One region of the Acidovorax sp. DW039 genome, then DNA from elsewhere that is predicted to be linked to it. Evidence: predicted binding sites of a transcription regulator. Region 1 holds the regulator's gene; each other region holds the start of a gene.

Region 1 (7,801 bases):
GGTTTGCGGCACCTGTACCAGGGCTTACCCACAAAGTTATCCACAGTTTCTGTGGGTGTGTGGAAGAGGTTTCCTGCAGGCTTTTTCGGTAACGGTTTGTGACTCAAAATGGTCAGCAGGCTGGGCCATAATTGCAGATTGCCTACATCTGAGCGGAGAGAGAATTGCTGTCCATCATACAAGCCGCAGGCTGGCCCATCTGGCCTCTCATCGCCTGTTCCATTCTGGCTCTGGCCCTCATTGGCGAGCGTTTTGTATCCCTCAAAACAGCCCGTATCGCCCCCCCAAAATTGCTGGATGAAGCCATTACGGTGTCGTCCCGCTCCCTCCCCACCCCCGATGTGGTGAACCAGCTGGCCCAAAGCTCTGCCCTGGGTGAGGTGCTGGCGTCGGGTCTACGCGCCCTGAACAACAACCCCCAGTGCAGCGAAGCAGACTTGCGCGCCACCATGGAGGGCACGGGTCGCGCAGTGGCCCATCGCCTCGAAAAGTACCTGAGCGCCCTGGGCACCATTGCTTCTGCAGCCCCTCTGTTGGGCCTGTTGGGCACCGTGATCGGCATGATCGAAATCTTTGGCTCACAAGGCGGAAGCAGCGGTGCCATAGGCGGCGGCAACCCTGCCCAGCTGGCACACGGCATTTCCATCGCGCTGTACAACACGGCCTTCGGTCTGATTGTGGCCATTCCGGCATTGATCTTCTGGCGCTATTTCCGTGGCCGTGTGGATGCTTATCTGCTCACGCTGGAACTGGCCTCTGAGCAGTTTGTGCGCCACATCCTGCGTCATCGCAAGTAAACCGCCGGGCCGACTATGCCTATGAACTTCCGCCCCTGCGCGAAGGATGAGCCCGAGATCAATCTGATCCCGTTCATTGATGTGTTGCTGGTCATTCTCATCTTTTTGATGTTGACCACCACCTACAGCAAGTTCACCGAACTGAAACTGACCCTGCCGGTGGCCGATGCGGAGCAACAACGCGACCGCCCCAAGGAAGTCATCGTGGCGGTGGCTTCTGACGGCCGCTACGCCATCAACAAGAACGGCGTCGAAGGCAAAAGCGTGGACGCAGTCGCGCAAGCCTTGCGCGGTGCTGCCACTGCAGGCAACGACAGCGTCGTCATCATCAGTGCCGATGCCATGGCACCTCATCAATCGGTGGTGACGGTGATGGAGGCGGCGCGCCGTGTGGGCCTTACCCAAATTACCTTCGCCACCCAATCCACGGCCGGAGCCCGGGGCAGCAACCGCTGAGCGGCATGCTTCGGACTGCAGTGCCCTCCCCGACCCCGGAGTCTGGACAAGGGGGTTCCAAGCCAGCGAACGCATCTGGCAAAGGCTGGCCCCGATTCTGGCTACGACGAGATCCTGCAAGCTGGGCGCTGTGGCCCTTATCGATGGTCTACGGCGGCCTCGTCAGGGTTCGCTCCATGCTCTACGACATCGGTCTGCTGCATTCAGGGCATCCGGGGCGTCCCGTTATCGTGATCGGGAATGTGGTGGCTGGAGGTTCGGGCAAAACCCCCATCGTGATGGCGCTGGTCAGGCACCTGCAAGCGCTGGGGTGGCACCCCGGAGTGATCTCCCGCGGTTACGGGCGCACCAGCCAAGGCTGTGTGCTGGTGGATGCGACCTCCCGCCCGGTCGACGTGGGCGATGAGCCTTTGCTGATTGCCCGCCAATGCGGCGTGCCGGTGTGTGTGTCCCGCAATCGGCTCGAGGCGGCGCAGCAACTCCTGAAGCATGACCCCGTCACAGATGTACTGATTGCCGACGATGGCCTGCAGCACCGGGCATTGCAACGTGACCTGGAGGTGTGCGTCTTCAATGCGCACGGGGCAGGAAACGGCTTCCTGCTACCTGCCGGGCCTCTGCGCGAACCGTGGCCGCGCTCCGTGGACTGGGTGCTGCACACCGGGACCCCTCCTGCTGTCGGCACATCCATGCCTTCGTATCCCGTACAGCGGCAGCTGGCATCCCACGCCCTTACTTCCACAGGAGAGAAGGTGGCATTGGATGCACTGCGCGGACACCCCCTGCATGCGGTGGCCGCGATTGGACAGCCCGGTGCATTTTTCAGCATGCTGGAGCAAGCTGGCCTGTCGTTAGGCCACAAGGAAGCGCTTCCGGATCACTATGATTTTGATAGCTGGTTGCGCTCAACTGATGAGCGCTTGCGCCTGATTTGCACAGAAAAAGACGCGGTCAAAATATGGAAGACGCATCCCGATGCATTGGCTGTACCGCTCGAAATCACCCTTGCCCCAGACTTTGTGGGGGATGTGGATGCTCGGCTGAGAGCCATTGCAGCGCCGCTATCATCCCCGGACCTACCGGGCTATGCCCCTTCCCGCACTGAATAAACCGCCATGGACCCCAAACTGCTTGAACTGCTGGTCTGCCCAGTCACCAAAGGCCCGCTGACATTTGACAGGGAACATCAGGAGCTTGTGTCGCGCAGCGCCCGGCTTGCCTACCCTGTGCGCGATGGCATCCCTATCCTGCTGGAGAACGAAGCCCGCACCCTGACGGATGAGGAGCTGGAGGCGTGAGTTCGCAAGGTGCAAGCGGTGTGATGCACGCTGGCAAGACGGTATTTACGGTTCTTATTCCCGCCCGGCTGGCCTCTTCTAGGCTGCCCAACAAGCCCCTTGCGGATATCGCCGGTTTACCGATGGTGGTGCGTGTTGCGCGGCGCGCCCAGTTGAGCGGTGCGAAACAAGTGGTGGTGGCTGCCGACCATGAACTGATCTTGCAGGCCTGCCAGGAACATGGCGTTCAGGCAGTGTTGACCGATGTCCACCATGCCAGTGGGAGTGACCGTCTTGCTCAGGCCTGCGAATTGCTGAACCTGGAGGGTGACGATGTGGTCGTCAACGTGCAAGGCGATGAGCCGCTGATGGACCCCGCGTTGATCGATGCAGTGGCCGACTTGCTGGCAGCGCACACTTCCGCGAGCATGGGTACTGCAGCCCACCCTATTGTTTCTCGTGAAGACTATCTGAACCCGAATGTGGTGAAGGTCGTGCTGGACGCGCAAGGCATGGCGCACTACTTCAGTCGCGCCCCCATTCCATGGTCGCGCGACCAGGCCCATGTGGCCTGGTGGGAGCATGCACAGGGAAGCAATGCGGCATCTGTGCCAGGGTTTGCTCCGTTACGGCATGTGGGCATCTACAGCTACCGGGCTGGCTTCCTGAGAGACTTTCCGCGGCTGCCCCCTGCCCCCACCGAAACCGTGGAGGCCTTGGAGCAACTGCGCGCCTTGTGGCACGGCCACCGCATCTGCGTGCACGTCACGCCGCACGCGCCTGGCCCCGGGGTGGATACGCCTGAAGATCTGCAAAAGGTTCGCGCATTGCTTGGCGCTACGGCCACCGGCTGATCTACGGGAAAACAAGGGAAAAACGCAGGCGCAGCGTAAGGCAAGGCAAAGCTGTCGCGTGCTATCCTTGACCGAAGAGAGAGCACTGGGCCCTGGACGCTCCAATAGGCCCCCGCCAGCAGTGCCGCACGATTTTTAAAACCTTGAGGACCTCCATGAGACTGATTCTGTTGGGCGCGCCCGGCGCCGGAAAGGGCACGCAAGCCACCTTCATCTGCCAGAAGTATGGCATCCCGCAAATCTCGACTGGAGACATGCTCCGCGCTGCCGTGAAGGCCGGTACGCCGCTGGGTCAGCAGGCAGAGGCAGTGATGAAAGCCGGTGCACTGGTCAGTGACGAGCTGATCATCAATCTGGTGAAGGAACGCATCGCCCAGCCCGATTGCGCCAACGGTTTTCTTTTTGATGGCTTCCCCCGCACCATTCCCCAGGCCGACGCCATGAAGGCGGCTGGAGTGAAGCTGGACTATGTGCTGGAAATCGACGTGCCTTTTGAGGCCATTGTCGAGCGCATGAGCGGCCGCCGCTCGCATCCCGCCAGCGGTCGTACTTACCACGTCAAGTTCAACCCGCCCAAGGTAGCGGGCAAAGATGACGTGACCGGTGAAGACCTCATCCAGCGTGACGACGACAAGGAAGAGACCGTCAAGAAGCGCTTGCAGGTTTACAGCGACCAGACGCGCCCCCTGGTGGACTACTACAGCAACTGGGCTCAGCAAGACCCATCGCAGGCTCCTAAATACCGGGCCATCAGCGGCACAGGTAGCGTGGAAGAGATTACGGCGCGAGCGCTGGAAGCTTTGAGCCGCTAAACAAGAGAATCAGAGGCTATTGCCTCACTTGGCAAAAATGCCGCACAGATTTCGGTCTGTGCGGCATTTTGAGTTTTTGGGATTAAGAGACCTGAGTCTTTTGCATCCTCAGGTAACGTATTCAGCGTGACAGCGGAGTTTTCATGCCCCGATCAAGTCAAGCATCAACGAAACCCTCGCCTTGACGGGAGACAGACCAGGGTAGGTAGCGAAGTCACCGGTGTCTCCGACAATACGATGCCCCTGACTGCAGCGGGTGGACTTCACGACTCGAACGCCCGACGCCTTGGCGCGCATCAGCGCCTCCTTGAGCTCCACATGCAGCGAGCCATTGCCTGTGGCTGCAACTACCAAGCCGCGAACACCCGCATGCACCAGGGCATCTACCGCGCGTGCGCTGGCGCCTGCACCACTCACGACGATCTCCACCCACGGCCATTGCTCTGGAGGTGGGAGCTGAGCCACCAGTCCAGCCTGGGGCGCAACATCGTCAGGCTGCGGCGCGGTCCGTGCCCACCGCACTTCCCCCTCTTCCACCCAGCCCAAAGGCCCTATCTCGCCGGAGCTGAATGCGTCCACGCGATAGGGGAAGGCTTTGTGAACGGACTGCGCACCATGGATGACCCCTGCAGCAACCGCCATGACCCCAGCAGACTGAGGGTGCAACACGACCGCAATGGCATCGAGGAGATTCTGGGGGCCATCAGGTGTGAGAGCGCTGGCAGGTCGCATGGCACTGGTCAGCACAATGGGCTTGGTGGTTCGCACTACAGACTGCAAGAACCAGGCTGTTTCTTCCAACGTGTCGGTGCCATGGGTAATCACGACCCCCTGCACGCTGACGTCCTGCATCAGCGAGGCACATCGCAAAGCCAGATCGCGCCAGACGCCGAAGTTCATGTCTTTGCTGTCCAGCTGAGCCACTTGCTCGCACTGCAACTCACAACCCTTGGCGACATTCTCCAGACCAGGAACACCGCTAAGCAACTCGCCCACGCTTACTTCGCCAGCCTTGTAGCCGACGTTATCACCAGCACGCGCAGCCTTTCCGGCGATGGTCCCCCCCGTTCCCAGAACGACTATTTTTTTAACACTCACTTGCACACTCCCAAAAACTGGTGAAAAATACAGCTACTGGATTAAAAAACAGTATCCTTCAAACCTGCAAAGAATTGATCTCGCAGCCATGCTCGACAACCCCAAACTTACGGCACGCCAGCAGCAGATTCTGGACCTGATTCAGACCGCTATCGCCAAGACGGGCGCCCCCCCTACCCGCGCCGAAATTGCAACAGAGCTGGGCTTCAAATCCGCCAACGCGGCAGAAGAGCATCTGCAGGCGCTTGCCCGCAAAGGCGTTATCGAATTGGTCAGTGGGACGTCCCGTGGGATCCGTTTGCGCAATGACACAGTGCGGGCACTCAATGCAGCGCGGGGTCAGCATTTCGATGCACCACTGCGTCAGCTGTCGCAGCTTTTTCTGCCATTGATCGGTCGGGTTGCCGCAGGCTCTCCCATTCTCGCGCAAGAACACGTAGACCAAACCTATTGCGTGGAGTCGAGCCTTTTTCAGCACAAGCCGGATTACCTGTTGAAGGTGCGCGGCATGTCCATGCGGGATGCAGGCATCATGGATGGCGACTTGCTGGCTGTTCAAGCTACGCGAGACGCTCGCAACGGGCAAATCATCGTTGCCCGGCTGGGTGAGGAAGTAACCGTAAAGCGACTCAAACGCACCGCCAAGGGTATCGAACTGCTGCCCGAGAACCCAGACTACCCCGTGATCACGGTGCAGCCGGGTGAGCCTTTTGAGATTGAAGGTTTGGCGGTGGGCCTGATCCGAAACACTTTGCTGATGTAAGAAATTCTGTCTGTTTCTCAGGTGGCGGGCGTTGGGCGGCTTGAGAGGGCTGCCAGCCCTGAGATGCAGCATTATTTGAAATCCTGCCTATGTTCATTCACCGAATTTCGGAGCATTCACATGGGTACTGGGTTTTCAGCCTTGGCGGCAATTTCTTCGCCTTTTAAAGCGTTGGCTCGATGGATCGGGTCTACCGAAACACATACGCTTTCCCAACACCAAGCCTCCAGCCATAGCGCAGGGTGTACTGAAGTAGGCGCGGATTGGTTGGGGTTTGCGGGTTCGGGATCGAAACAGTCGTTTCTCCCAATCAAATCGTCTCTGCCACACCTGCCTTTCGAGAAACACACTCGCGCTCGCGGCGCAGAGAGGTGCTTGCATGGCGAATTCAAATCTGTTGCTAAACAGGGGGCTACTGCCACGAGCAATGCGCCCCTCAGAACCCAATCACATTTACCAAAACCCAGGGTTCTTCGAGTGATCCACTCCGGTCCCCCAGAGAGTGGCAAATTGGTGATTTCAGGACGAATGGCAGATGTTTGTGCAGAGCTGGATCGGCTTGCAAGGCATGAGTGTCCAGCATTCCTGCAATGAAATACGGGCCGCGTTGAACACATGGACCAATCCATGTCGTTTTTCAATTTGTCTCATCTCGCAGGCGTCCCGCTTTCGCAGTAAGGTGCCAGGTGCTACATCACGTTGCATTTAACCGAATGCTCCGGCGGCCCTTCACGCACTGAGCTGTACGGGCAAGGCACAATATCGGTATGAATATTGTGATCCTGGACGACTACCAAGATGCAGTGCGCAAGCTCCATTGCGCCTCTCGGCTGGATGCCTATACCGCCAAGGTGTACACAAACACCATCAAGGGCCTCGGCCAGTTATCTGTGCGACTGAGGGATGCAGACATCATCGTCCTCATCAGGGAGCGTACTCAGATCACCAAGCAGCTCGTCGAGAAGCTTCCTCGACTCAAACTGATCGCACAGACGGGCAAAGTCGGTAGCCATATCGACGTGGCTGCATGTACAGAACGCGGCATCGCCGTGGCAGAAGGCGTTGGCTCGCCCGTAGCTCCGGCTGAGCTCACCTGGGCCTTGGTGATGGCAGCCAGTCGGCGTCTGCCGCAGTACATATCCAACCTGAAGCACGGTGCATGGCAGCAGTCAGGCCTTAAAAATGCGTCCATGCCTCCCAACTTTGGCATTGGCACCGTGCTGCGCGGAAAAACATTGGGCGTGTGGGGTTACGGGCGCATCGGTCAACTCGTCGCAGGCTATGGCAAGGCCTTCGGTATGAATGTGCGCGTCTGGGGACGCGAAGCCTCGCGCGCAAAAGCCCTGACAGACGGCTACCAAGCAGCTACCAATCGCGAAGAGTTCTTCTCCCAATGTGACGTTATTTCGTTGCACCTGCGATTGAATGAAGAGACGCGCAATATCGTCACGCTCGAAGACCTTTCCTGCATGAAGCCGACCTCGCTGCTGGTCAACACTTCCCGTGCGGAACTCATCGAGCCAGACGCACTGATTGCGGCGTTGAATCGGGGGCGTCCTGGGATGGCTGCGGTCGACGTGTTTGAGAGCGAGCCCATCCTGCAAGGTCACGCCCTGTTGCGGCTTGAAAACTGCGTTTGCACCCCCCACATTGGCTATGTGGAGCAGGACAGCTATGAGCTCTATTTCGGTGCAGCTTTCGACAATGTGGTGAATTTCATCAAGGGCACACCGACCAACATTGT
Region 2 (7,801 bases), 2.3 Mb from region 1:
GCTTTGAGCCTGCCTTCCGTGTCCGGCTACTCGGGAGGAGGCCGCACGATGATCGAGGCCTACGAGGCAGGCACTGCAGCACCTTATGAGGCGTATGCCCTGGGCCTGGCCCACAAGCACATTCCAGAAATCCTGCGCTACACCGGCCTGACACGTCGCCCGGTGTTCATCCCAGCCGTAGGCAACTTCCGCCAGGGCATGCTGGTGCAATTGCCATTGCATCTGGACTTGCTGCCCGGCGCACCCAAAGCCAGCGACCTGCACGATGCACTGGCGAGCCACTACGCCAAGACCAATACCCCCGAGCAATGGGTCAGCGTGCTACCCCCGACGGATGACCTGAAGCTGGCTGCAGACACCCTGGCCGACACCAACAAATTGGAGCTGCGCGTGTTTGCCAACGAGCAATACCGCCAGGCGGTAGTGATTGCCCGGTTGGACAACCTGGGCAAAGGCGCCAGCGGAGCCGCCGTGCAGAACATGCGGCTGATGCTGGGCGTTTGAGGGGCAAGAGCCCGGAACGGATGAGGTGTTGATCTCCTTCGATCCCGTCCAGCCACTTCAGCCAAAGAAATCCAAGAGAGGGAAGGAGCAGCAATGCACCTTCCCTTTTTTGCATCCGCCTCTGCGTGCATCGCTGCACGGCGGCCTGACTTGATTGCTGCCTCACCTGGCTACGTGGATGCACGCTCTCGTCTGACAAAGGGCGCCACCCCTACCTCTTAACTTGAACTGGTCTGTTTTCAAGTTTTCAAGCTATCAAGAGGTACCCCATGACGCCCCCCCCCGCCCACCACCCTCCACGCCCTGCTGGCAGCCACGGAGAGGGAGGCCTGCCCCAGCCCACCAGCGGGCGAGAGAACTCGGGTCTGATGTACTTCTTTATCGGTGCTGCGGCACTGGCGCTGCTCATTGTGCTGGGCTTCAACACCTTGGGGCCGGAAGGGGCTGCACGGTCAGGCATCGGGGATGGCCCGGCCACGTCGCCAGCAGGGGCCACCACGGGTGGCCCCGACCCCGGAGCGACCCGAAGCGAGATGGGCATACCGGACGGCAAGGCAGCCGGGGGTGCTGCAAACCGTAGCACGGGGCAACCCCATTCAGGTGCCGCCACTCCACCCGCCCCGCAAGCCGCAGATACGCCCGCAGCGCCGGGCCGAGAAAGCCTGGGAGCGCCTTTGGGCGGATCGCCCCAAAGCCGCCCTGGCATGCCTCAAGGCTCCCCCCAAGGCACGAGCGGAAAGCCATCGACAGGTGGCACGAGCATCCCACACGGTGTGTCACCGGACGCACCACAGGCATTGCCTGCGATTCCGCCCGCGTCCCGCTAGGCATTCAGATCTGCGTCCCCCTCGGGGCGGTGCCCCTTGAGCACGCGCTGCACCACATCGCCCGCAAACCCTCGGGCCATCAGGAAGCGCATTTGCCGGGCCTTTTCCTGCGCATCGGCGGGCAGTTCGCCAAACCGGCGCTGCCAAAGTGCATAGGCCCGCTCAAACTCCGAGCTTTGCAGGGTCACCAGGGCCTGGTGCACCAGCTCGGGCGCAAGGCCTTTGGCCTGCAATTCCTGGCGGATGCGGGCCGAACCCAGGCGACTGGCACGGCGGTACAGAGTGGACTCGACCACACGGGTTTCGCTGATGAAGTCCTTTGACTGCAAATCGTCCAGCACCGCCTCCAGATCGTCCCCCTCTTCCACATGCCGCTGCAGCTTGCGCCGCAGTTCATCGCGCGAATGCTCGCGCTGGCTCAGCAAGCGCAACGCACGGCCTTTGAGGGATAACGTGGCAAAACCCATTTTGCTATGCTTTTGGTAGCTACTTACGCTTGATGGACGTGCGCTAGATGGCATTCAGCCCTGAAGCTTTACGGCGACAGGGCTGTGTTATGGCTTGGGCCTCGCTGGCTGTTGCTTCCTGCGTGGGCAGCAGCGCAAGTCAACGCAATCGCAAGCGATTCCCGCACCTTGTTTTTGCGAACCTGCGGTGCCGCTCGGCTTACGCCTCGCTGGCCGCTGCCTCCTGCGTCGGCAGCAGCGGAATCGCAAGCGATTCCCGCACCTTGTTTTCAATCTCTATGGCGAGGTCGGGGTTTTCGCGCAGGAATTCGCGGGCGTTGTCGCGGCCTTGGCCGATTTTTTCGCCGTTGTAGGCGTACCAGGCACCGCTCTTTTCGATGATCTTCGCGTTCACGCCCATGTCGATGATTTCACCCTCGCGGCTGATGCCTTCGCCGAACAGGATGTCGAACTCGGCGGTCTTGAAGGGTGGGCTCACCTTGTTCTTCACCACTTTCACCTTGGTTTCGTTGCCAATGGCGTCGTCACCCTTCTTGATGGTGCCGGTGCGGCGGATATCGAGGCGCACGGAAGCGTAGAACTTGAGCGCGTTACCGCCCGTGGTGGTTTCTGGGCTGCCGAACATCACACCGATCTTCATGCGGATCTGGTTGATGAAGATGACCATGCAGTTGGTCTTCTTGATGGTGGCAGTGAGCTTGCGCAGCGCCTGGCTCATCAGGCGGGCCTGCAGGCCGGGCAGGGCGTCGCCCATTTCGCCTTCGATTTCGGCCTTGGGGGTCAGGGCGGCCACCGAGTCCACCACGATCAGGTCCACGGCGCCCGAGCGCACGAGGCTGTCTACGATCTCCAGCGCTTGTTCACCAGTGTCGGGCTGGCTGATGAGCAGGTCAGGCACATGCACGCCCAGCTTTTGCGCGTACTGGATGTCCAGTGCGTGTTCAGCATCCACAAAGGCGCAGGTGCCGCCTTGCTTTTGCATCTGGGAAATGACTTGCAGCGTGAGCGTGGTCTTGCCCGACGATTCAGGGCCGTAGATCTCGATCACGCGGCCACGGGGCAGGCCGCCTACGCCCAGCGCAATGTCCAGGCCCAGCGAGCCGGTGGACACCACCTGGATGTCTTCAATGGCCTCGCCTTCACCCAGGCGCATGATGGTGCCCTTGCCGAACTGCTTTTCAATCTGGGCCAGCGCTGCAGCCAGGGCCTTGGCTTTTTCACTGTTGGCGGCGAGAGCGGGGTTGTTGGCTTTGACGTCCATGGATGACTCCTGAATAAATCGATGACCTGTGAAATGGCTTGCAATCTCTGCAGCATCTGCCGCCTCTGCGGAGAGGCTGTTATTAAAAACAGTACTGGCTGCTTGACCAGTAATGTAGATGGCCATGCAGACCAAGTAAACAGTTTTTTAGTCAGTTTGCCTTACCATTTGTGCACCCCAGTTTTCCGCCCGCACAGGTGCTGAAACTCCATGAAAAATCCCGCCCCTCCTGCACTTGCACCTTCGGACGATGCCTGGCGCCAGACCCACCTGGGCAGGCTGCTGGGGCACGCCATGCGGCGCTTTGATGCGCGGGTGCTGCAGCTCATGGCGCGCAGCGTGGATGTGCCTCTGGCCCTGTCCAACCTGGCCGCGCGTGACCAGGTCAGTGCCGCGCACATCCACCTGACGCGGCACCTGGCGCTGGGTGGAGACCGGTTGACGGACCTGGCGCAGCGCGCAGGCATGACCAAGCAGTCCATGGCGCAACTGGTGGACCAATGTGAGGCGTGGGGATTGGTGACGCGGGAGGCAGACCCGCACGATGCGCGCGCGCGGCGGGTGCGGTTCACCCCTACGGGGCTGGCGTGGCTGCAGGGCTTTCGTGAAGCCGTTGCGCAGGCAGAGGCGGAGTTTCGCGCCGAGGTGGGCGATGAGGTGGCCACCGTGGTGGCCATCGGGCTGGAGGCTTATGCCAGCGGGGGAGAGTGAGGACCCGGTCAACGCGCCTGCAAAGACAGGGTCAGCAGGCCCGTTCGTTCCAACAGGCAAGTCGAGTTGCCAACGCAACCTCAAAGGCCGGGCGGTTAACGGCCCCCAGCCTTTGAGGTAGCTGCTTCGGCGGGGCCGTATCCCGTATATCAGTGGGCGCTGGCAGCGGCCCCCTTGCCGGCCACCTGGCTCACTTCGCCGCCCAGGCGGCGCACTTCGGCCACAAACTCGGGGCCGCTGCGCAGGCGGCGGTACTCGGCCAGGCGGGCTTCGTAGGTGGGGTCTGCGTCGGGGGTGCGATCGCTGTAGTTGGCTTGGCCCAGGCCAGCGCGGTTCCACAGGTTCAGGTCGGCTTGCACTTCGGCGCGGCTCAGTGCGGGGCCTTGGGCCACGGGCTCGTCACCACCCCATTGTTCGTTGATGGGAGTGGCAGATGCAGCACCAGCAAATGTGGCAGCGGCCAGGGTGGCAATGGCGATCAGGGTCTTGGCGTTGGTCATGGCAGTTCTTCCTTTGGAGTGAGATGTGCAGGGCGTGATTGCTTGCTGCATGGGAAGAAGTTTCTGCTTTTGCGCCTCTGGCGTATGTGCGTAAACGCACAGGTTTTGCGAGCTGCCAGGGACTCCAGGTCTACCCTTCGCGCCCGCCCCTACGCAGCCCTATGCCCAATGCTGCGAAGGGTGCCGCACATGCAGCACCTGCAGCGGCTGCGAACGCCCGCGCACCTGCACCTCTTCAGGCGTGCCCAGGGCATCGGCCACTCCGGCCCAGCGGGCTGATTCGAGCGACAGCACCAGCCGCGCACCCACCACCTTGGAATGGTCTTGCAGGCGGCTGGCCGTGTTCACCACCTCGCCCACGGCGCTGAAGGTGGTGGTGTCCTCGTAGCCCACCTGCCCCAGCGCCACGCGGCCAGCGTGCAGGCCCATGCCAAAGTCCAGCGGCTGGCCGAACTGGTCGCGGAAGGTTTCGCCCCACGCTTCCATGCGCTGCTCGATCAGCGCAGCCGCCTGCAGTGCCTGATGGCACGCGGTAGGCAGGTCGCACTGCAGACCGAAGATGGCCATCACGCTGTCGCCGATGAACTGGTTGGCCAGGCCCCCGCGTTCCTGCACGGCCGCCCCCACCCGCGCAAAGTACTGGTCCAGCACCCAGGCCAGGTCATGCGGCCATTGGCGCTCGGCCAGACCGGACCAGCGCCGCAAGTCCACAAACAGAATGGCCACCTGCCGCTCCTGTCCCATGCGCACCGGCAACTGGGGCTGGGCGGGCTGGAACAGGGGCGTGACCTGAATATCTCCGAGAGGCCGCAACTGGCAGGCCAGCCGTACCCCCGGCGGGGCCTGCACGCGGGCCAGCGTGGCGCGCTCATCGGCCCCCGGCTCTGGCAGATGCGCGGCAGGCCCCTGCACCCGCACCCGGCAGGTGGAGCAGCGTGCCCGCCCACCGCACAGCGAAAGGTGCTCAATGCCATGCGCCCGGCTGGCCTCCAGTACCGAATGGCCGCGTGGCACCTGCACCGTGCGGTCGGGGTAGCGCAGCTGGATGGGGCTGCCTGCACGCTGGCGTTGCCACTTTTGCCAGGCCCAGCGCACACCCAGCAGCGCGGCCAGCGCCACCAGCCAGCCCCAGCGCAGCGCGTCTTCCAGCGCATCGGCCACCGCCAGTTGTTGCGGGGTGCGCCGCACGGCAGGCAAGGGCGGCAGGCTGGATGCAGCACCCAATGCTGCGTTCCACGCCACCTCGCGGGCCATGGACAAGAGCCCCAGCAGGGCCAGCACCGGCAGCAATACCGCCGCCGTCAACAGCAGGGGTTGCCAGCGTTGCCAGCCAGGGGCACGCCCCCGCAGGGCCAGGTGCAGGCCCAGGCAACCATGCCACCAGGCCCCTGTCAGCAGCAACATCAGGGGCACCAGGTTCTCGGGCCGGGCCAGCGCCTGCACCATGCGTGCGTAGGGGGGCGATGCACCCAGGGTTTCATAAGTCCAGCGGGTGCCCACAAAATGCGCTGCCAGCAACACCGGCAGGCTCAGGCCCAGCAGCAGGCGCAACGCCTCCACCCAGGGCATGCGCAGGCTGCGGCGCTGCCACAAGGCCACGCATGCCAGCAGCCAATGTGTGAGCAGCGCGCCGTACAGCACCACGGTGCCCGGCACCGAATGCCACAACGCCGCCCAGCCGCGCAGCCCAGCCTCTGCCACGCCCAGCGACACCAGCCCCAGCGCATGGTTGCTCAGGTGCAGGGCCACATAGCACCACAGCACCAGGCCGCTGACCCAGCGCAGTGAGCGCTGTGAAGGCAGAAGCGGGCGGGTGGCAAAAAAGGACATGGGGATGAGGGTGTTGAACCAAAAGACAGTAGGCCGGCTGAGGCGACAGGCTCTCAGAACCTGTTCAAGATCTTTTTGGGGTCGCACAAGTGTCATGCCGGGATGGGCTGCTAGGCGCAGCGCGCGGCCAATAGCCCGTGCTATTGGCAAGCGGTGCAACAACGCAGACCGCCCCTGGTCGGGCACCCGGCAAAGCCACTTGCCCGCAGGGTTGGAGTGAAATCGGGCCAATGAACTGGAGCTTTGACGCCCCGGCTGCTTACATGGGCACGAGCCCATGCGGCGCATCCGAGGCATCCACTCATCCCGATTGCACTCCAATGCGATCCCCAAAAAGATCTTGAACAGGTTCTCAGAACAACCCTTGTGAGCATAATCCGCCCACCCGGCACCACGGCCGGGCGCCCTCGAGAACTCTCTGCCCGAACCACCGCGCCATGCGCCTCTGCGGTCTCGGGCGGCGAGGTTCCTTGGGGCCTTCGTATGGCTTTTGGTTCCACAGCCCATGAACGCACCCACACCCCACCGATCCAGTCTGGCCCTGCGCCGCATTGCGCTGTTTGAAGGCCTGGGCGACGCCTGCCTGGACCGGATCGCCGCAGAGTGCGACTGGCGCCATGTGGATGCCCGCACCCCCCTGTTCACCCGTGCGTCTGAAGGGGGCGAGGTGTACTTTCTGTGCTCGGGCCGCGTGCGCATCACCACCTATTCGGCCACCGGGCGGGAGGTAACTTTTCGCGACAGCGAGGCAGGCGAGCACTTTGGCGACCTGTCGGCCATTGACGGGCAGCCCCGCTCTGCCGATGTGGTCACGCTGGAGCCTTCGGTGCTGGCCAGCCTGTCAGCCCCGGCCTTCATGGCCATGCTGGAGCGCGAGCCCCTGGTCGCCACCCGCATGATGCGCAACCTCACGGCCCTGGTGCGCCGCCTGACGGAGCGTGTGATCGAGCTGAGCACCCTGGGCGTGCAAACCCGCCTGCATGCCGAGCTGCTGCGCCTGGCGCACACCGCAGGCGTGCAGGGCGACAACACGGCCCGCATCGACCCGGCCCCCGCCCACGCCGCACTGGCCAGCAAGATCAGCACCAACCGTGAACAGGTCACCCGCGAAATCAGCGCCCTGACCAAGCGCGGGCTGCTGCGCAAGGAGGGGCTGCACACGCTGGTGGTGACGGACGTGCAGGCCCTGGCCAATCTGGTGGCAGAGGTGCGTGGCGACTGAAATCCATCGCTCCATCGCCACACCCCATGTCAAACAACCCACTATCACTTTGATAGCTGCCTGCGCTTGATTTACAAGCGCCAGAAGGCTTTTTTTCCTTATCCCAAATACCCCTCGGGCTTGCCCACGGCGGGCGCGGGCGCTGGGGCACCGGGCTCTGCACAGCGCAGCAGCCACTGCCTGAAGCACTGCAGCGCATGCAGCTGGGTGCGTCCCTCGGGGTAGCAAAACCAGTAGCCCACATCGCCCTGGTAACCGCCTGCCTGGGCCAGTGGTGCCAACGGCTCGCGCACCAGGCCTGAGGTGATCTCGTCCTGCACCAGGCAACGCGGCACCAGCGCCAGCCCCATGCCCGCCATCACGGCACGAATCATGGTCTGGAACTGGTCAAACTGCGGCCCGGCCAGCGGGTCGATGGCGCCCTCCACACCGTGCGTCTCGCTCCAGCGCAGCCACGCCTCCGGCACCGTCACATGCCG
Region 3 (7,801 bases), 130 kb from region 1:
AGTGGGTATATGCACGGCGTAGTCGTCGCTTCCGTCAATCCGGATTATTTCGAAACGGTATACAGCGATGTTCAGCTTGGCGAAGGGGGAGCCGTCACGCTGCTCGGTGACGATCAAACCATTCGCGCGCGGGTGGAAGCAGGTAAGCCGGTTGGCATGGGTAAGACCGTCACGCTCCCCTCTGACCATCCCCTGTTAGACCTGACTAAAGCAGAGGGTGCCTACATCAGGGTGAGTGAAGTAGACAAAACGGAACGCATTGCAGCATTCAGGCGCATTCCTGGCTATCCGCTGAATGTCGTGGTTTCCAACACCACTGAAGCCGCTTTGGAAGAGTGGCGTGACATGCGCAATGTCACCGTCGCGGTGGCAATTCTTCTGGGTGCCGCAATCATTGCTAGCGGCGTGGGTTTTTTGCGTGGGGTACGCCGCCTGGAAGAGTCTCATGCCGCGCTTGCGATCAGTGAGGCGCAAGCGCAGTCTGCAAGCCAAGCCAAGAGCGAATTCATGGCCGCTGTGTCACACGAACTGCGCACGCCGCTCACCAGTATTCGCGGCTTTGCGGAATTGATGGAATTGCGTCTTCAGCAACCCTCCTTTAGAGAGGCGGCAACTCTGATCCGGCAAGCTGCCGACCACCTGAACACCCTTTTGACTGAGATCCTCGACTTGGCCAAGGTAGAAGCTGGGGCCATGCCCATAGTGCTGGCTCCCCACCCTGTGCGAGAGCTGTTGCAGAACACGGCTGATTTCTTTGCAATTTCTGCTGCACAAAAAGGGTTGTCGCTCGACATCGCTATTTCAGACGACACACCGGAGATATTGGTGTGCGACGGACTGCGGCTCAAACAGATATTGAACAACCTGCTGTCGAATGCTCTCAAGTTCACCGCTACGGGCGGTGTGAGGCTAGAGGTGCAAGCTGACGGGGACCGGTTGCTTTTTCATGTAGTGGACTCGGGTCCGGGCATCCCGGAGCATTTGCATGAAATCATTTTTGAGAAGTTCAGACAAGGGAGTGCCCAGGTGAGTAGTCAGCACGGAGGCACCGGCTTGGGCCTTGCGCTGTCGCGTGCGCTGGCAGAACTGATGCACGGGCAGCTCACCGTGATCTCATCACCCGGCCAAGGCTCGCGCTTCACGCTGTCTTTGCCGCGTGAAGTGGGCTCTGTCGCGTAAGTCATTGCACTGGACTGCGTTGAAGCGCAGGGGGTTGAAGGCGATGGCCGTGTGGTTTACCCACTCTCGTGTAATTGCCATCTTGCTTCTGACTGAGTGATATCCAGAAACAAAAAAAAGCCAGTGCAGTTGCACTGGCTTTCCCCACCGGAGAGTTCGCGCAGCTGAGGCTGCGCGGGGCACATCAGAAGCGCCAGCCCAGACCCACGCCCACCAGAACGGGGTCCACCTTGAAGGTTCCAACCTGAGCGCCACCGACGCTCACATCGGTTTTGATGAAAACCTTCTTCACGTCGAAGTTCAGGTACAGGTTCTTTTGCAGAGGAATGTCCACGCCAACTTGCAGAGCCGCACCGAAGCTGTTGCGGTCAATGTCTACGCCTGCCGGCAGCTTCACGCTGGAGAAGCGGGTGTAGTTCAGGCCAGCGCCCACGTATGGCTTGAAGCCGTTGGCGTTGAAGTGGTATTGAACCAGCAGCGAAGGAGGCAGGTGCTTGAGCGTACCAATCTTCCCGCCTAGCTTTGTAGAGCTCAGATCGTGCTTTTGTGGAACGGTCAGCACCAGTTCGGCAGCGATGTTGGGTGTGAAGAAGTACGACACGTCGACTTCAGGAATGACCTTGTCGTTGACCGACAGGCCCAGGCCCGTGCTGTCCTTGTTGGCGCTGTCCAGGTTGACGGCGCGTGCGCGCACCAGCCAGGGGCCTTCGGCTTGCTGCGCAAACGCAGCACCAGAAGTCAGGGCGCAAAGAAGGGCCACGGTCAGCAGATTTTTCTTCATACAGAACTCAGTGCAGTTGAACGGGGACGGCCCCCGTGAACGTATTGGGCCTCCAAGCGGTAGGGGCAACCTTGCCGCAGGTCAAACAACTCGGTGTTTACCCCTGCGGGTTGGGTTACGTCTCGCGCTGAATTTGCTTTTTTGCAACAAGGCTATTTTTTTACTCAAAGCTAGGCGGTTTTCTGGCTTGTGTGTGAAGCGTTTTCAGTCAATCGTCCCTGCTTCTGGGCCTCCATGCGGCAATGGCTCGCCGCAGTTGATCGGCTTCCTCATGAGAAAAATCTGCTGCAACCATGGCAATCTGCATCACCTGTTCCTGAAAAATCGGCACGCCCAGCGTACGCTCAAGCGCATCGGCCAACTCGGGCTTTTCCAACACCAGAGGTTGGTCCCGTCTGCGCCTCTCACGCGCCTGCAAATACGGATGCACCATGCCGCCCTGAATGGGGCCGGGCCGCACGATGGCGACTTCGACCACCAGGTCGTAAAACTCGCGCGGTTGAAGTCGGGGGAGCATGCTCATCTGGGCGCGGCTTTCAATCTGGAAGACGCCTACGGTGTCGGCCGCGCAGATCATGTCGTAGGTGTCGGGGTCTTCCGCAGGGATGTCTGTCAAGTCCCAGCGCTCGCCGCGCAGGACTGCGCGCAAGTCCATGCAGCGGCGCAGTGCGCTGAGCATGCCCAGCGCCAGTACATCCACCTTCATCAGCCCCATCTCGTCCAGGTCGTCTTTGTCCCACTGGATGATGGAGCGGTCTGCCATGGCTGCGTTTTCGATGGGCACCAGCCGTGTGAGAGGCCCTTGGGTGAGCACAAAGCCGCCCACATGCTGGCTCAGGTGCCGTGGAAAACCGTGCAGCTCGTCTGCAATCTCCAGCCACAGCGCAGCAGTATGCGCAGCCAAGGGCTGGCCCAGCGATGCGGCCAAGGCCTGGAGTTTGTGGCTGGCCAGTTCTTCATCAAACCAGTGGTGCTCCTTGGCAAAGGCATCGACCACCGCCGGGTGTACACCCAGTGCCTTGCCCACGTCGCGCAGCACGCTGCGGGTGCGATAGGTGGTGACTACGGCAGCAATGGCGGCGCGATCACGGCCATATTTGCTGTAGATGTACTGGATGACTTCCTCGCGCCGGTCGTGCTCAAAGTCCACATCAATGTCGGGCGGCTCCTTGCGTGCCCGGCTGATAAAGCGCTCAAACAGCAAGGTGGAACGGGTCGGGTCTACCGCCGTGATGCCCAGGCAAAAGCACACCGCCGAATTGGCAGCCGAGCCACGCCCCTGGCACAGGATGCCCACGCTGCGCGCATACCGCACGATGTCATGCACGGTCAGGAAATACATCTCGTACTTGCAGTCGGCAATCAGCGCTAGCTCGCGCTGCAGCTGGGTATGCACCGCAGGTGGCACGCCCTCCGGGTAACGGCTTGCAGCGCCTTCGTAGGTGAGCCATGCCAGCCCCTGGGTGGGAGTCATGCCTGCAGGCACTGTCTCTTGCGGATATTGGTATTTGATTTCGTCCAGGCTGAAGGTGCAGCGCTGGGCAATCTGCACCGTGGCGGCCAGCAGCTCGGGCGGGTAGATGCCCGCCAGCCGCACGCGCTGGCGCAGGTGGCGCTCGGCGTGGGGTTGCAAGGCAAAGCCGCATTGCGCCACGGGCAGCCCCAGGCGCACGGCGGTGATCACGTCCTGCAGCGGCTTGCGTGAGCGCACATGCATGTGCACATCGCCTGCGGCCACCAGGGGCACACCTGCGGCAGCGCCAGCCTGTTGCAGCGTGGCCAGCCACAGGTCGTCGTCGGGCTCCAACAGCAGTTCTGCCACCAGCCAGAAGTTTTGAAGAAATTGGGCTCTAGCGCCCATCAATAAAGCGGCAATAGCTGCAAAATCAGTAGCGTTTTGTAGCGTGCGCTCAGGCACCAGCAGCAACTCGCAGTCTTGCAGCTGCTGCGCATCGGACAGCGGCCCCATCTGATAGCTGCCTTTGACTGCATTGCGCCTTGCCGCTGTGATGAACTGGCACAGGTTGCCCCACCCCTGTGCGTTGCGCGCCAGAGCCACCAGCCGGAAGCCGGGGTAGGCAAACTCGCTGCCCAGAATCAGGTGCAGCCCCAGCGCCTTGGCCCGCCGGTGAGCCCGCACCACACCGGCGACCGAGCATTCGTCCGTCAGCGCCAGTGCGCGGTAGCCCAGTGCTGCGGCGCGCTCCACCAGCTCATGCGGGTGCGATGCGCCCCGCTGGAAGCTGAAGTTGGAGACGCAGTGCAGCTCGGCATAGTCCGGCAGCACCAGAGCTGGTGGGCGATGCGGGTGCATGGTTCAGCCGTAGATGCCGTGCAGAAACCAGCGGTCTTGCCGGGCTGCCGTTGTGGCAGATCTCCCCCATGTGCCCCGCCCTGCCTCACCATGGCTTGCTGCTGATGTGCCTGATGGGACTGAGTTTGATGGGGCTGAAAGAGCTGAGCGTGGCAAACGCTCGCGAAACACCCACACATGCCCGACCCGGTCGTTATGGGCCACAAAGTAGTCGCGCACCACAAGGCCAGAGGTCACGCCCCCGCTCTCGTCCTGCAGCGGCTGTGCATCAGCCGATGGCTCAGGGGCGGCCTCCCACCAGGCAGCCTCCAGCCGATGAGGGCCTGCCACCAGTCGCAAAGGCCCCAGATAGCACGGGCGGCTGCCCTGCACGGCAAGCCGTTGGGGTGGACGCAGCAGCCAGGTGGGCCACAGGCTGGCGTCAGGCAACGCGGTGCGCGACGTGGTTTGCCCAGCCGTGGGCGCAATCGCCCCACCCTGAAGCGCCTGTGTGGCAGGTTGCCAGTGCTGCATGCGTTCGGGGCGGTGATCAGCCGCCAAGGCCACGCCTTGCACCTGGTCTGCTCCCAGCCGGGCAGACAGGCGCTCGACCAGTTGATGCCAGCTTTCACTGTTGGCTTCACTTTCTGCACTGCGGCCCATACCGCCTGCAGCTCCCGCAGGCGGTAGCAGGCTGGCACTGGCTTGAGGCATGGGTACCGTTTCCAGGGCGCGCAGCGCAATCTGGTTGGCCGGTGCGGCCAGGGGCGTGCGGGCCAGGTTTTCTGCCAGCAGGAGGCGCAGATGCCCCAGCGCCTGGGTAGGCTGCGCCGTGCGCACTGGCAAGGCCTGCCAGGGGGGCACCGGCATGCCATCGACCTTGCGCAGGTCGTGGTGCCAGGCCAGCTCCAGCGCCAGCACGCCCTGCTGGCGGGCCTGCAGCCATGCCTGCAGCGCTTGCAGCAAGCCGTGGGCGGACCACAGCAAGGTGTCGGCAGATGTTGCCAGCATGGGCAGCTCTGCCGACAGCGCAAACACCTCTGGCAGTTCCAGCCAGGTGTGGGTGTGGGGCGCATCGCCAAAAGCGCAGTCCAGTGCCCGCAAGGCAGGCGCGCCCAGCCGCCGTGCCACCCCATCACGCGGCAAGGCACGCAGCTGGCCCCAGGTGTTGCACCCCATGCGCGCCAGGCTGGCTACATGGGGGCGCAGTGCTGTCAGGGTGTGTAGGGGTAAGTCATGTGGCACCCGCCTGGGCATGGGTTGCCCGGCCAGTTGCAGCCGCAGCAGAGCCAGTGCCTGGAATGAGGTGGGGCCTTGCCCCAGCAGCGGTGAGATCGAAATTTTTGTGCTTTTTGTACTGGCTGGGGCACTGGCCAGCAATTGATCCAGCAGCGCAGCGCGGCCACCCCACAGCCGCTCGGTGGTCGATACCTCCAGCAGCAAGGCCTCGTCCACCCGGGCTACGCGGGGGGTAAAACGCAAGGCCCACCAGGCATCGGCATCTGGTAGCGTGACGTTTGCGATGAGCGACGCACCCTCTGTACGCTTGCCCGCAGCATCGTTTGTATGGGCCGAGCACCCAGACGCTGAGACTGCAGAAGCCGACGATGGCTCACAAGGCGGCAGGCTCGGCCAGGCGATCCAGTGCATGTGTCATCCCTTTCTGCCCTGCCCTGACGATGGCTCCCGCTACCGCATTGGCCACCGTATCAGTCACCGCACCTGCGGCTGGCAAAGGCACCCCAGTGCTGATGCTGCGCCGTTGCTGCGCTCGTACAGCCGCCGCAGCCAGCACCTGCGCCAGCCGATCTGAGCACCCGGGCAGCACCACAGCTTGTGCCAATGGGGGGCCACGCCGCTTGATGACCTGCACCTGCATGGCCTGGGGCGTGACCGCATCTGGCCGCACCGCCAGGCGCAGCGGTGCGGGTGAGGCCTGTTGGCGTGTGCTGGCCGGGCGCAGCACCCACAACAGTTGCCCCATCTGCGCAGCTGCCAGGTGCAGTCGCCGCAGCTGCTCTGGCAAGGCCTGCGGCAACCACGCCACGACGGCCAGCACATCGCGGCAGCGCAGGGCTTGCTCGGCCGCCCACAGGGCAGCGGTAGCCGCAGCTTTGCCGCCAGCTGCGCCCAGCAGCGCGTTGCCAGCGTGCACCCGGAACAAGCGCTCAGGCGGAAGGCCTGCAGCCCGCAACGCTGGGGCAAAGGGTTCGCAAGGTGGGGCTACCAGCACCACGGTACCGGGCCGGGCAGCAGTGGCCTGTGCCAATGCGGGCAGCAACAGTTGCCAGGTGTGGCGTGCGGGGTCTGCATGCAGCAACTCAGTCAACGCGCCCACAGGCCAGCCGCCGCCGGGCAGTTCAGCATCCAGCGCGGCATAGCCCGTGGGCTGGGTGACGGTGGATACATGCGCATCACACAGCTGGTGCCCAAGCCACACGCCTGGCACATGCACAGACTGCGCCGCAGAGGATGCGCGGCGCTGAGAGCTGGACGACATTGCTGCAGACATGGTGAACAAGGGGCGGTAAGCCGGTTGAAGCGATAGTGCTCAATAACTGTATATTTATACAGTATATGAGGATTTCAGGCCATGCCAGCCCTTCACGGTACTGAGTTTTGTGGGGCACTCTCAATCCGCAGCCATGGCAGCGACCTTTTGGTTACCATGCCTGCGCAAGCGCGTTTTATGGCCTTTTCCCATTCAAGGAGCACTTCATGAATCTTCGTTTTTTTCTGGCATCAGCGGCTGTTGCTGCTGTGGCTGGCTGCGCCTCTTACAGCACAGGCCCCAGTGCCACAGCGCAACTGCAAGCCACCAAGGGCAACACCACCACAGGCACCGTGCAGTTTGTGCAGATGGGTGATGTGGTGAAGGTGTCGGGAACGATTACCGGCCTCAAGCCCGGTGCCGAGCACGGCTTTCACATCCATGAAAAAGGCGACTGCAGCAGCGGCGACGGCATGAGCGCTGGCGGCCATTTCAACCCCGGCGGCAAGCCCCACGGCCACCATGGCATGGGCGACCACCACACCGGCGACCTTCCCAGCCTGAAGGCCGATGCCAATGGTGTCGCTACCTTCAATTTTGAATCGCGCATCATCCGCGTGGGCAGCACGGATAACAACATCATTGGCCGCGGCCTCATCGTGCACCGCGACCCCGATGACTACACCACCCAGCCCACCGGTAACGCCGGGCCTCGTCTGGCCTGTGCTGTGATTGCCGCCAAGTAACACTCTCTGTCCCCTCAGAGCGGCTAACAAAACTCAGCGCAGCGGTTCTGGCCAGGCGCTGCGTCGCAGGCAGTACGCGTAGTACGACAAGACGCGGCAACGACGCCAAAAGAGTTTTGTTAGCCGCTCTAAGCCATCGCAGATGGCTGGGGGATAGCAACAAATCCTCTGGTGACCCGATCCGATTGGTGATTCAGCAGGCCGCATTTTTCAGGATAGGCAGGACCCATACTTGAGCCTTCATTTCCACTTTCCTGACGCAGGCGGACGGCTGGCCCCCTGGCTGCCGCAACTGCGCAGGCTGCTGGTCA
Region 4 (7,801 bases), 1.1 Mb from region 1:
AAAGCCCCGCGGGCTCCTAAGGGGCTGCGGGGCTTTCGTTGGAGGGGCCGAAGCCCCTGAAGAGCCTTACTTCAGCTCGTCCGCAATCACCCGTACGATGCGTTCGGCGTTGGCAGAGGTTTCAGGATTGCCCGCCTCGTTGAGGACGGAGACGGTGCTGGAGTTGCCCTCGCTACGCACAGCAATCCGGTACTTGATCGGTGGAATGGCCGCCGCAGAGCTGCCGAACAGCTTGCTGAAGAATCCGGGCTCTTTCTTGTCCGGATTGGGGGGCACGTAACGTACGAAGTACAGGCCGTCCTTGCGGTTGCGGTCTTCCACGGTGAAGCCTGTGCGGTCCAGTGCCAGACCTACGCGACGCCAGGCGCGGTCGAAGTTTTCGTCCAGCTGCACGGCTGGGGCGTTGTTCACGGTGGCAATACGGGCTGCTGGTGTGACCTGAGCGGGCGCGCTGGCGGCAATCGCCTTGGATTGTTCCTGGCTGACGCCCAGCTTTACCATGAGGCGACGCAAGAATTCGGCTTCCAGCTCAGGATCGGCCGGGCGAGGCTGCCAGATCGTCTGGTCTTTGTGGGTGCTGGTGTAGACCTCGATCATGCCGCGGTGGCTGATGTAGATGTCTGTGCCCCCATTGGCGTTGCGCTCCAGGCGGGTGCGGAACTTGTCGCGCTCACCGGTGGAGTAGAGCGATTCGAACACTTTGCCGATGGTGGAGCGCACGATGTCCTGCGGCAGCTTGGCGCGGTTTTCCGCCCAGTCGGTCTCCAGAATGCCCAGATTGGCCTGTTCTTGCGTGAAGATAAAGCCGCTTTCCAGCCAGAAGTCACGCACGGGCTCCCACAGTTTGTCGGCCGGGCGGTTGATGACCAGCCAGCGCTGGTTGCCATCGCGTTCAATGCGCACATCGCCAATCGCGGTGGCGGCTGTCTGGCTGGCTGCTGTGGGCTGTGCTGCCTGCTGGCTGGCTTGCAGGGCTGCTGCCGACACAGCACCCCCTGGCACGGCGTAGCGCGAGTCCTTGGCCAGCTGGGTCAGGTCTGGAGGCACTTCCAGGGTCGAACCCTTGGTGGCACTCTTGTAGTCGATTTTGTCGCCCTCAAGGGTCGAGCATGCTGAAAGGGCTGCAACAAGGGCGAGCAGGCCCAGGCGGGTATTTGCTTTCACTCGGAAATCCTTGGAATGTCTGTGAGGGGGCGGATCAAAGCAGGCCGCTGCTGCGCAATGCAGCTTCAACCACGGCTTCGTTGCTCTGGGACAGTGGAGTCATGGGCAGGCGCATGGTTCCGCCGCACAGTCCCATGCGGGCCATGGCCCACTTCACGGGAATGGGATTGGCTTCCACGAACAGGTTTTTGTGCACGGGCAGCAACTGCAGCTGGATTTCCATGGCACGCTTGACGTTACCCGCAATGGCAGCCTTGCACAGCTCGTGCATCAGCTTGGGTGCTACGTTGGCAGTAACGCTCACGTTGCCGTGGCCGCCGCAGAGCATGAGGGCGACGGCGGTTGGGTCATCGCCCGAGTAGATGCCAAAGCCCTTGGGCGCTTCACGGATGAGCCACTGGGCGCGCTCGATGTTGCCCGTGGCTTCCTTGATGCCGATGATGCCGGGCACCTGGGCCAGGCGCAGCACGGTGTCATGCTGCATATCGGCCACCGAGCGGCCGGGCACGTTGTACAGGATGGTGGGCAAGTCACCCACCGCCTCTGCGATGGCCTTGAAGTGCTGGTACTGGCCTTCTTGCGTGGGCTTGTTGTAGTAGGGCACCACTTGCAATTGCGTGTCTGCGCCCACCTTCTTGGCAAATTTGGCCAGCTCGATGGCTTCGGCGGTGGAGTTGGCCCCGCAGCCCGCCATGATGGGTACGCGCTTGGCGGCCTGTTCCACGGCCACGCGGATGATTTCGCAGTGCTCTTCCACGTTCACGGTGGGCGATTCCCCCGTGGTGCCCACCACGCCGATGCAATCTGTGCCTTCGGCGATGTGCCAGTCGATCAGTTTGCGCAAGGTGGGGTAGTCCACGCTACCGTCCTCGTGCATGGGGGTGACGAGGGCGACGATGCTGCCGGTAAGGGGCACGGAAGAAGATGTCATGTCCGCAGAAGGAAACGGTAAAAGGGCATTCTAACTAGACGCGGGGCACAGACTGTGACGCGCAGGGGCTGGGCCCTGAGGTGTTTCCCGTACCGCAGTGATGCGCTGCACAAAACGGGCGGGGTTTTCCAGGTAGCCGTCTTCGTACGCCACGATGCGCAGGCCGCTGCAAACCTGTAGCAGCTCACCAGGGCGCAGCAGGAAATCCGGGCGGCTGGGGCGGCCCACAGATTCATTTCCGTGCGCAAAAGTCTCGTAGATCAGCACGCCTGCCGGGGCGAGGCTATCCAGCAGAACGGGCATCAGCGGGCGCCACAGATAATTGGTCACCACCACGCCGCCAAACGTCCGCCTTGGCAGAGGCCAGGGGCCATTTTCAATATCTGCACACACCAGCGTGCCCAGGCCCTCGCAGGCCGCCAGCGCTTCTGCAGAGCGATCAATGCCCGTAACCCGGTAGCCCAGGCTGCCCAGCCAGCGCATATGGCGGCCTGCACCGCAGGCTACGTCCAGAACTTCGCTGCCAGCGGGGATCAGGTGGCTCCAGCGCTGGACCCATGGGGAAGGAGCTTCAGTTCCGTGCATTGCTATTGATTTGATAGCTGCCTGCGCTTGATGGGTAAGCGCCAGCCAGCAAAAACACTCTTATTCACCAATGTGCCACTGTTTCACAGGCAGCGCACAGCAAGCCTCAGAAGCAGGACCACACCTTGTCCGCCACCATGACCATGAAGTCCGGCACGGTATACATAGCAAACACCAGTGCGCAGACGCCGATGGCTGCCGCCCACCCCAACACCCGCCACCCGCGGCTGCGCACTGGGGTTGTGGGCGTGGATGAGGTGGTGCTCATGTAGTGCTCATGCTCAGGCGGGATGGGGTTGGGTGCGCTGCAGGGGCGCTTCCTTGATGGGCAGGTTGACCAGACCGGCCAGCACGCCTAGCGCGATGGCGATGTACCAGACGATGTCATAACTGCCGGTGGCGTCATACAGATAGCCCCCCAGCCACACGCCCATGAAGCTGCCGATCTGGTGGCTGAAGAACACAAACCCGCCCAGCATGGACAAATGCTGCACCCCAAAAATCTGGGCAATGGTGGCATTGGTGGGTGGCACTGTAGACAGCCACAGCGCGCCCATCACGGCAGAGAACACGTACACCGACAGGGGCGACAGCGGCACCAGCAAGAAGATGCTGATGGCTACTGCCCGTGCCAGATAGATGAACGACAGGATGAAGCGCTTGGGCATGCGCTGCCCCAGCGTGCCTGCGATGTAGGTGCCAAACACGTTGAACAGCCCGATCAGCGCCAGCGCGTAGCTGGCCACCTGGGGCGACAGGCCATGGTCCTTGAGGTAGCTGGGCATGTGCACCCCGATGAACACCACCTGGAAACCGCACACGAAATAGCCCGCCATCAGCAGGTTGAAGCTCGGGTAGCTGAAGGCTTCCTTGAGCGCGTGACCAATGCTCTGCTCCCGCTTGGGAGCGGCAGAGCCTTCAAAGCCGGGCTCCCGCAGACCGAACGCCAGCGGGATGATCATCAGCACCGCCAGCGACAGCACCAGCAGGGCCTGCTGCCAGCCCAGGCTGGCAATCAACTGGCCCTCCACAGGCACCATCAGGAACTGCCCGAATGAGCCCGCCGCGGCCGCCACCCCCATGGCCCAGGACCGCTTTTCAGGGGCAATCTGCCGCCCCAGCACGCCATAAATCACCGCATAGGTGGTGCCCGCCTGGGCTGCGCCAATCAGCATCCCGGTAGTCAGTGCAAACATGAGCGGCGTAGGAGACAAGGCCATGCCTGCCAGCCCCATCCCATATAGCACGGCTCCGCCCATCAAGACCTTGAAGGCCCCAAACCGGTCGGCCGCCATGCCGGCAAAGATGCCGATCAAGCCCCAAGACAGGTTTTGCAGCGCAATCGCAAAGGCAAACGACTGCCGCGTCCATCCCATCTCCTGCGTAATGGGTTGCAGCCACAGGCCAAACCCGTGGCGGATGCCCATGGACAAAGTCACGATGGCTGCCCCGCAGACCAGCACCTGGGCCATGGATAGTTTGGGAGGATTCATATGCATGCACCGGAATGTAGCGAGATTGCGTGAAACGCGCTGGTACACGGTTGACCAATACAGTTGCCAGCGGGGTCGGATGGCCTGGGCCTGCGCGGGCTTGCCGCTCAACCTGTCTGGAAAGCAAACGAGGGATGAGTTGAAGGCTGTTTATTTATCCAGCCTTTGCTGCGCTGCCGCACTACAATCCGCGCCATGGCAGCCAAACCTTCCTCTGTTTCCGCAAACGAATATTCCGAAGGCTCGATCCGCGTGCTCAAGGGCCTGGAGCCCGTCAAGCAGCGTCCGGGCATGTACACCCGCACCGACAACCCCCTGCACATCATCCAGGAAGTGCTGGACAACGCTGCCGACGAGGCCCTGGCAGGGCATGGCAAGAAGATCAAGGTGACTTTGCACGCCGATGGCTCGGTCAGTGTGGAGGACGATGGCCGCGGCATTCCCTTTGGCATGCACCCCGAAGAAAAGGCCCCGGTGATCGAACTGGTCTACACCCGCCTGCACGCGGGCGGCAAGTTCGACAAGGGCAAGGGTGGTGCCTACAGCTTCTCGGGCGGCCTGCATGGCGTGGGCGTGTCGGTGACGAACGCATTGGCCACGCGGCTGGAGGTGGCCAGCCACCGCGAGGGGCAGGTGGCGCGTCTGGCTTTCTCTGGCGGCGATGTGATCGAAGCGCTGGTGGTCCGCCCGCTGGAGCAAGGCGAGCGCAAGCAGGGCACCACCGTGCGCGTGTGGCCGGATGCCAAGTATTTCGAGTCCAGCGCCTTGCCCATGGGCGAGCTGACCCACCTGCTGCGCAGCAAGGCGGTGCTGATGCCTGGCGTGTCCGTCTCGCTCATCAACGAGAAGGCGCGTGACACCCAGACCTGGCAGTACAAGGGCGGCCTGCGCGACTACCTGACGCAGACGCTGACTGCCGACCCGGTGATCCCCCTGTTTGAAGGCGAAGGCTTTGCCGACAGCGGCAATGAGAGCTTTGCCGAAGGTGAAGGCGCTGCCTGGGCCGTGGCCTTTACCGAAGAGGGCGCTCCGGTGCGCGAGAGCTATGTCAACCTGATCCCCACCAGCGCGGGCGGCACGCACGACAGCGGCCTGCGCGATGGCCTGTTCAACGCAGTCAAGAGCTTCATCGAGCTGCACAGCCTGGCCCCCAAAGGCGTCAAGCTGCTGCCCGAAGACGTGTTTGCGCGCGCCAGCTATGTCCTCTCAGCCAAGGTGCTGGACCCGCAGTTTCAGGGCCAGATCAAGGAGCGGTTGAATTCACGCGACGCGGTGCGCCTGGTCAGCGGCTTTGTGCGCCCGGCGCTGGAGCTGTGGCTGAACCAGCATGTCGAATACGGCAAGAAGCTGGCCGAGCTGGCCATCAAGGCCGCGCAGACCCGGCAGAAGGCGGGCCAGAAGGTGGAAAAGCGCAAGGGCTCTGGCGTGGCCGTGCTGCCCGGCAAGCTCACCGACTGCGAAAGCCGCGACACCAGCCACAACGAGGTGTTTCTGGTGGAAGGCGACTCGGCCGGTGGCAGCGCCAAGATGGGCCGCGACAAGGAAAGCCAGGCCATCCTGCCCCTGCGCGGCAAGGTGCTCAACACCTGGGAGGTAGAGCGCGACCGCCTGTTTGCCAACAACGAAATCCACGACATCTCGGTCGCCATTGGTGTGGACCCACACGGCCCCAATGACACGCCGGACCTGAGCGGCCTGCGCTACGGCAAGGTCTGCATCCTGAGTGATGCGGATGTGGACGGATCGCACATCCAGGTGCTGCTGCTCACGCTGTTCTTCCGCCACTTTCCCAAGCTCATCGAAGCGGGTCACATCTATGTGGCACGGCCGCCGCTGTTCCGTGTAGACGTGCCTGCGCGTGGCAAAAAGCCTGCTGCCAAGATGTATGCGCTGGACGATGGGGAACTCAATTCCATACTCGACAAATGCGCCAAGGAAGGCGTGCCGCGCGACAAGTGCCAGATCAGCCGCTTCAAGGGCCTGGGCGAGATGAATGCCGAGCAGCTGTGGGAAACCACGCTCAACCCCGACACCCGCCGCCTGCTGCCCGTCAAGTTGGGAGACCTCGACTTCGCCGCTACCGAAGGCCTCATCACCAAGCTCATGGGCAAGGGCGAGGCCGCCGCGCGCCGCGAACTGATGGAGCTGCACGGCGATGCGGTGGAGATCGATATCTGACCTCCCTCTGACCCCCATCTGACCAAATCGGCTCCGCTGTCTTTCATGAAAACGTCGCGCCCAAAAGGCCTCTTGCGCTTTTCTGTATTGGGCTTGTCGCTCTGCTTTTTGCAGCAACAAGCCCACGCAGACCTGTGGGCGCATGTGGACGAGCGCGGCGTGACGCACTTTGCGGCCGAGCAGCTCGATGAGCGCTACCAGCTGTTCTTTCGCGGCACCGAATTCGATTCCACCCGCGACGGCCCGGCAGGCCAGCCACCCATGCCGCATGCTCTGCCCAGTGCCGGTGCGCGGTTGCTGGCGTTTTTTGACATTGCCCCCGGCTACAAAAGCATCAAGCACCACCTGCGCGCCGCAGCCCAGCAGCAGGCGGTGGATTACGAGTTGCTGCAGGCGCTGATTGCAACCGAATCCGGCTTCGATACCCAGGCGGTGTCGCCCAAGGGGGCGGTGGGCTTAATGCAGCTCATGCCTGCCACGGCCAGCCGTTTCGGGGTGCGTGCCGATGCGCGCCGCACCGTGGAGCAAAAGCTGACGGACCCGGCCGTGAATGTGCCCACTGGCACGCGCTACCTGCGCTATCTGCTGGACCTGTTCCCGGGCCGCATGGATCTGGCCCTGGCGGCCTACAACGCAGGCGAGGGCGCGGTGCAAAAGGCGGGCAACCAGATTCCTGCGTTCAAGGAAACCCAGAACTACGTGCGCACCGTGATGGCGCTTTACACACAGCTCAAACCGCCTGCTCCGGTGCAGGCGCAACGGGCGGTGCCCGGGCGTGTGCGCATGCAATTGCAAGGCGTGCAAGGCGGTGCACAAAACCGCGGCGGCATGCCTGCGGATGTGCAGGTGGCGCTGCCCCGCCAGGCCAACGAAACTTTCTCGACCTCTCTTCACGAATGAGCGATTCCACTCTCTCCGATTTCACGACCACCGGCGATGACGGCGGCGACGCCCTGGACCTGGGCGGCTACGCGCAGCGCGCCTATCTGGAATACGCCCTCTCCGTCGTCAAGGGCCGCGCCTTGCCTGATGTGTGCGACGGCCTCAAGCCCGTGCAGCGGCGCATTCTTTATGCGATGGATCGCATGGGGCTGGGCTTCAGTGGGCCCACTCGCAACACGCCTGCCAAGCCCGTCAAGAGCGCCCGCGTGGTGGGCGATGTGCTGGGCCGCTTTCATCCGCACGGCGACCAGTCGGCCTACGACGCGCTGGTGCGCATGGCGCAGGACTTTGCGCAGCGCTACCCGCTGATCGACGGCCAGGGCAACTTTGGCAGCCGCGACGGCGACGGCGCTGCGGCCATGCGCTACACCGAGGCGCGCCTCTCCCGCATCACCAGCCTGCTGCTGGACGAAATTGACGAAGGCACCGTCGATTTCATGCCCAACTACGACGGCAGCACCCAGGAGCCGCGCCAGCTGCCCGCCCGCCTGCCGTTTGCGCTGCTCAA

The links. The regulator LexA, encoded in region 1, represses DNA repair genes until DNA is damaged. The targets are predictions, from matches to a motif close to ACTGTATNNNNATACAGT.
Region 2: recA (recombinase RecA) is a predicted target of LexA. The motif match lies at 3,135-3,152, and genes of this name have one in related genera.
Region 3: imuA (translesion DNA synthesis-associated protein ImuA) is a predicted target of LexA. The motif match lies at 6,811-6,828, and genes of this name have one in related genera.
Region 4: AACH87_RS16150 (DNA topoisomerase IV subunit B) is a predicted target of LexA. The motif match lies at 4,319-4,336, and genes of this name have one in related genera.

What each region holds. Positions count from the first base shown of each region.
Region 1 covers NZ_AP029019.1:2,506,983-2,514,783, reverse strand. The annotation lists gene AACH87_RS11165 (MotA/TolQ/ExbB proton channel family protein) at 165-797, shown strand; gene AACH87_RS11160 (biopolymer transporter ExbD) at 819-1,253, shown strand; gene lpxK (tetraacyldisaccharide 4'-kinase) at 1,259-2,362, shown strand; gene AACH87_RS11150 (Trm112 family protein) at 2,369-2,551, shown strand; gene kdsB (3-deoxy-manno-octulosonate cytidylyltransferase) at 2,575-3,384, shown strand; gene adk (adenylate kinase) at 3,540-4,196, shown strand; gene AACH87_RS11135 (asparaginase) at 4,338-5,294, opposite strand; gene lexA (transcriptional repressor LexA) at 5,383-6,057, shown strand; gene AACH87_RS11125 (D-2-hydroxyacid dehydrogenase family protein) at 6,825-7,801, shown strand, end outside.
Region 2 covers NZ_AP029019.1:4,811,972-4,819,772, forward strand. The annotation lists gene argC (N-acetyl-gamma-glutamyl-phosphate reductase) at 1-504, shown strand, start outside; gene AACH87_RS21545 (hypothetical protein) at 774-1,331, shown strand; gene recX (recombination regulator RecX) at 1,328-1,798, opposite strand; gene recA (recombinase RecA) at 1,998-3,059, opposite strand; gene AACH87_RS21560 (MarR family winged helix-turn-helix transcriptional regulator) at 3,270-3,770, shown strand; gene AACH87_RS21565 (DUF4148 domain-containing protein) at 3,920-4,270, opposite strand; gene AACH87_RS21570 (adenylate/guanylate cyclase domain-containing protein) at 4,430-6,100, opposite strand; gene AACH87_RS21575 (Crp/Fnr family transcriptional regulator) at 6,606-7,322, shown strand; gene AACH87_RS21580 (LysR substrate-binding domain-containing protein) at 7,421-7,801, opposite strand, start outside.
Region 3 covers NZ_AP029019.1:2,635,862-2,643,662, reverse strand. The annotation lists gene AACH87_RS11840 (ATP-binding protein) at 1-1,179, shown strand, start outside; gene AACH87_RS11835 (OmpW family outer membrane protein) at 1,364-1,960, opposite strand; partial or broken gene AACH87_RS11830 (error-prone DNA polymerase) at 2,184-4,274, opposite strand; gene AACH87_RS11825 (DNA polymerase Y family protein) at 4,278-5,735, opposite strand; gene imuA (translesion DNA synthesis-associated protein ImuA) at 5,866-6,765, opposite strand; gene AACH87_RS11815 (superoxide dismutase family protein) at 6,972-7,490, shown strand; gene AACH87_RS11810 (DUF2268 domain-containing putative Zn-dependent protease) at 7,723-7,801, shown strand, end outside.
Region 4 covers NZ_AP029019.1:3,616,828-3,624,628, reverse strand. The annotation lists gene bamC (outer membrane protein assembly factor BamC) at 67-1,164, opposite strand; gene dapA (4-hydroxy-tetrahydrodipicolinate synthase) at 1,199-2,095, opposite strand; gene AACH87_RS16165 (class I SAM-dependent methyltransferase) at 2,126-2,680, opposite strand; gene AACH87_RS16160 (hypothetical protein) at 2,806-2,952, shown strand; gene AACH87_RS16155 (MFS transporter) at 2,962-4,179, opposite strand; gene AACH87_RS16150 (DNA topoisomerase IV subunit B) at 4,369-6,351, shown strand; gene AACH87_RS16145 (lytic transglycosylase domain-containing protein) at 6,397-7,251, shown strand; gene parC (DNA topoisomerase IV subunit A) at 7,248-7,801, shown strand, end outside.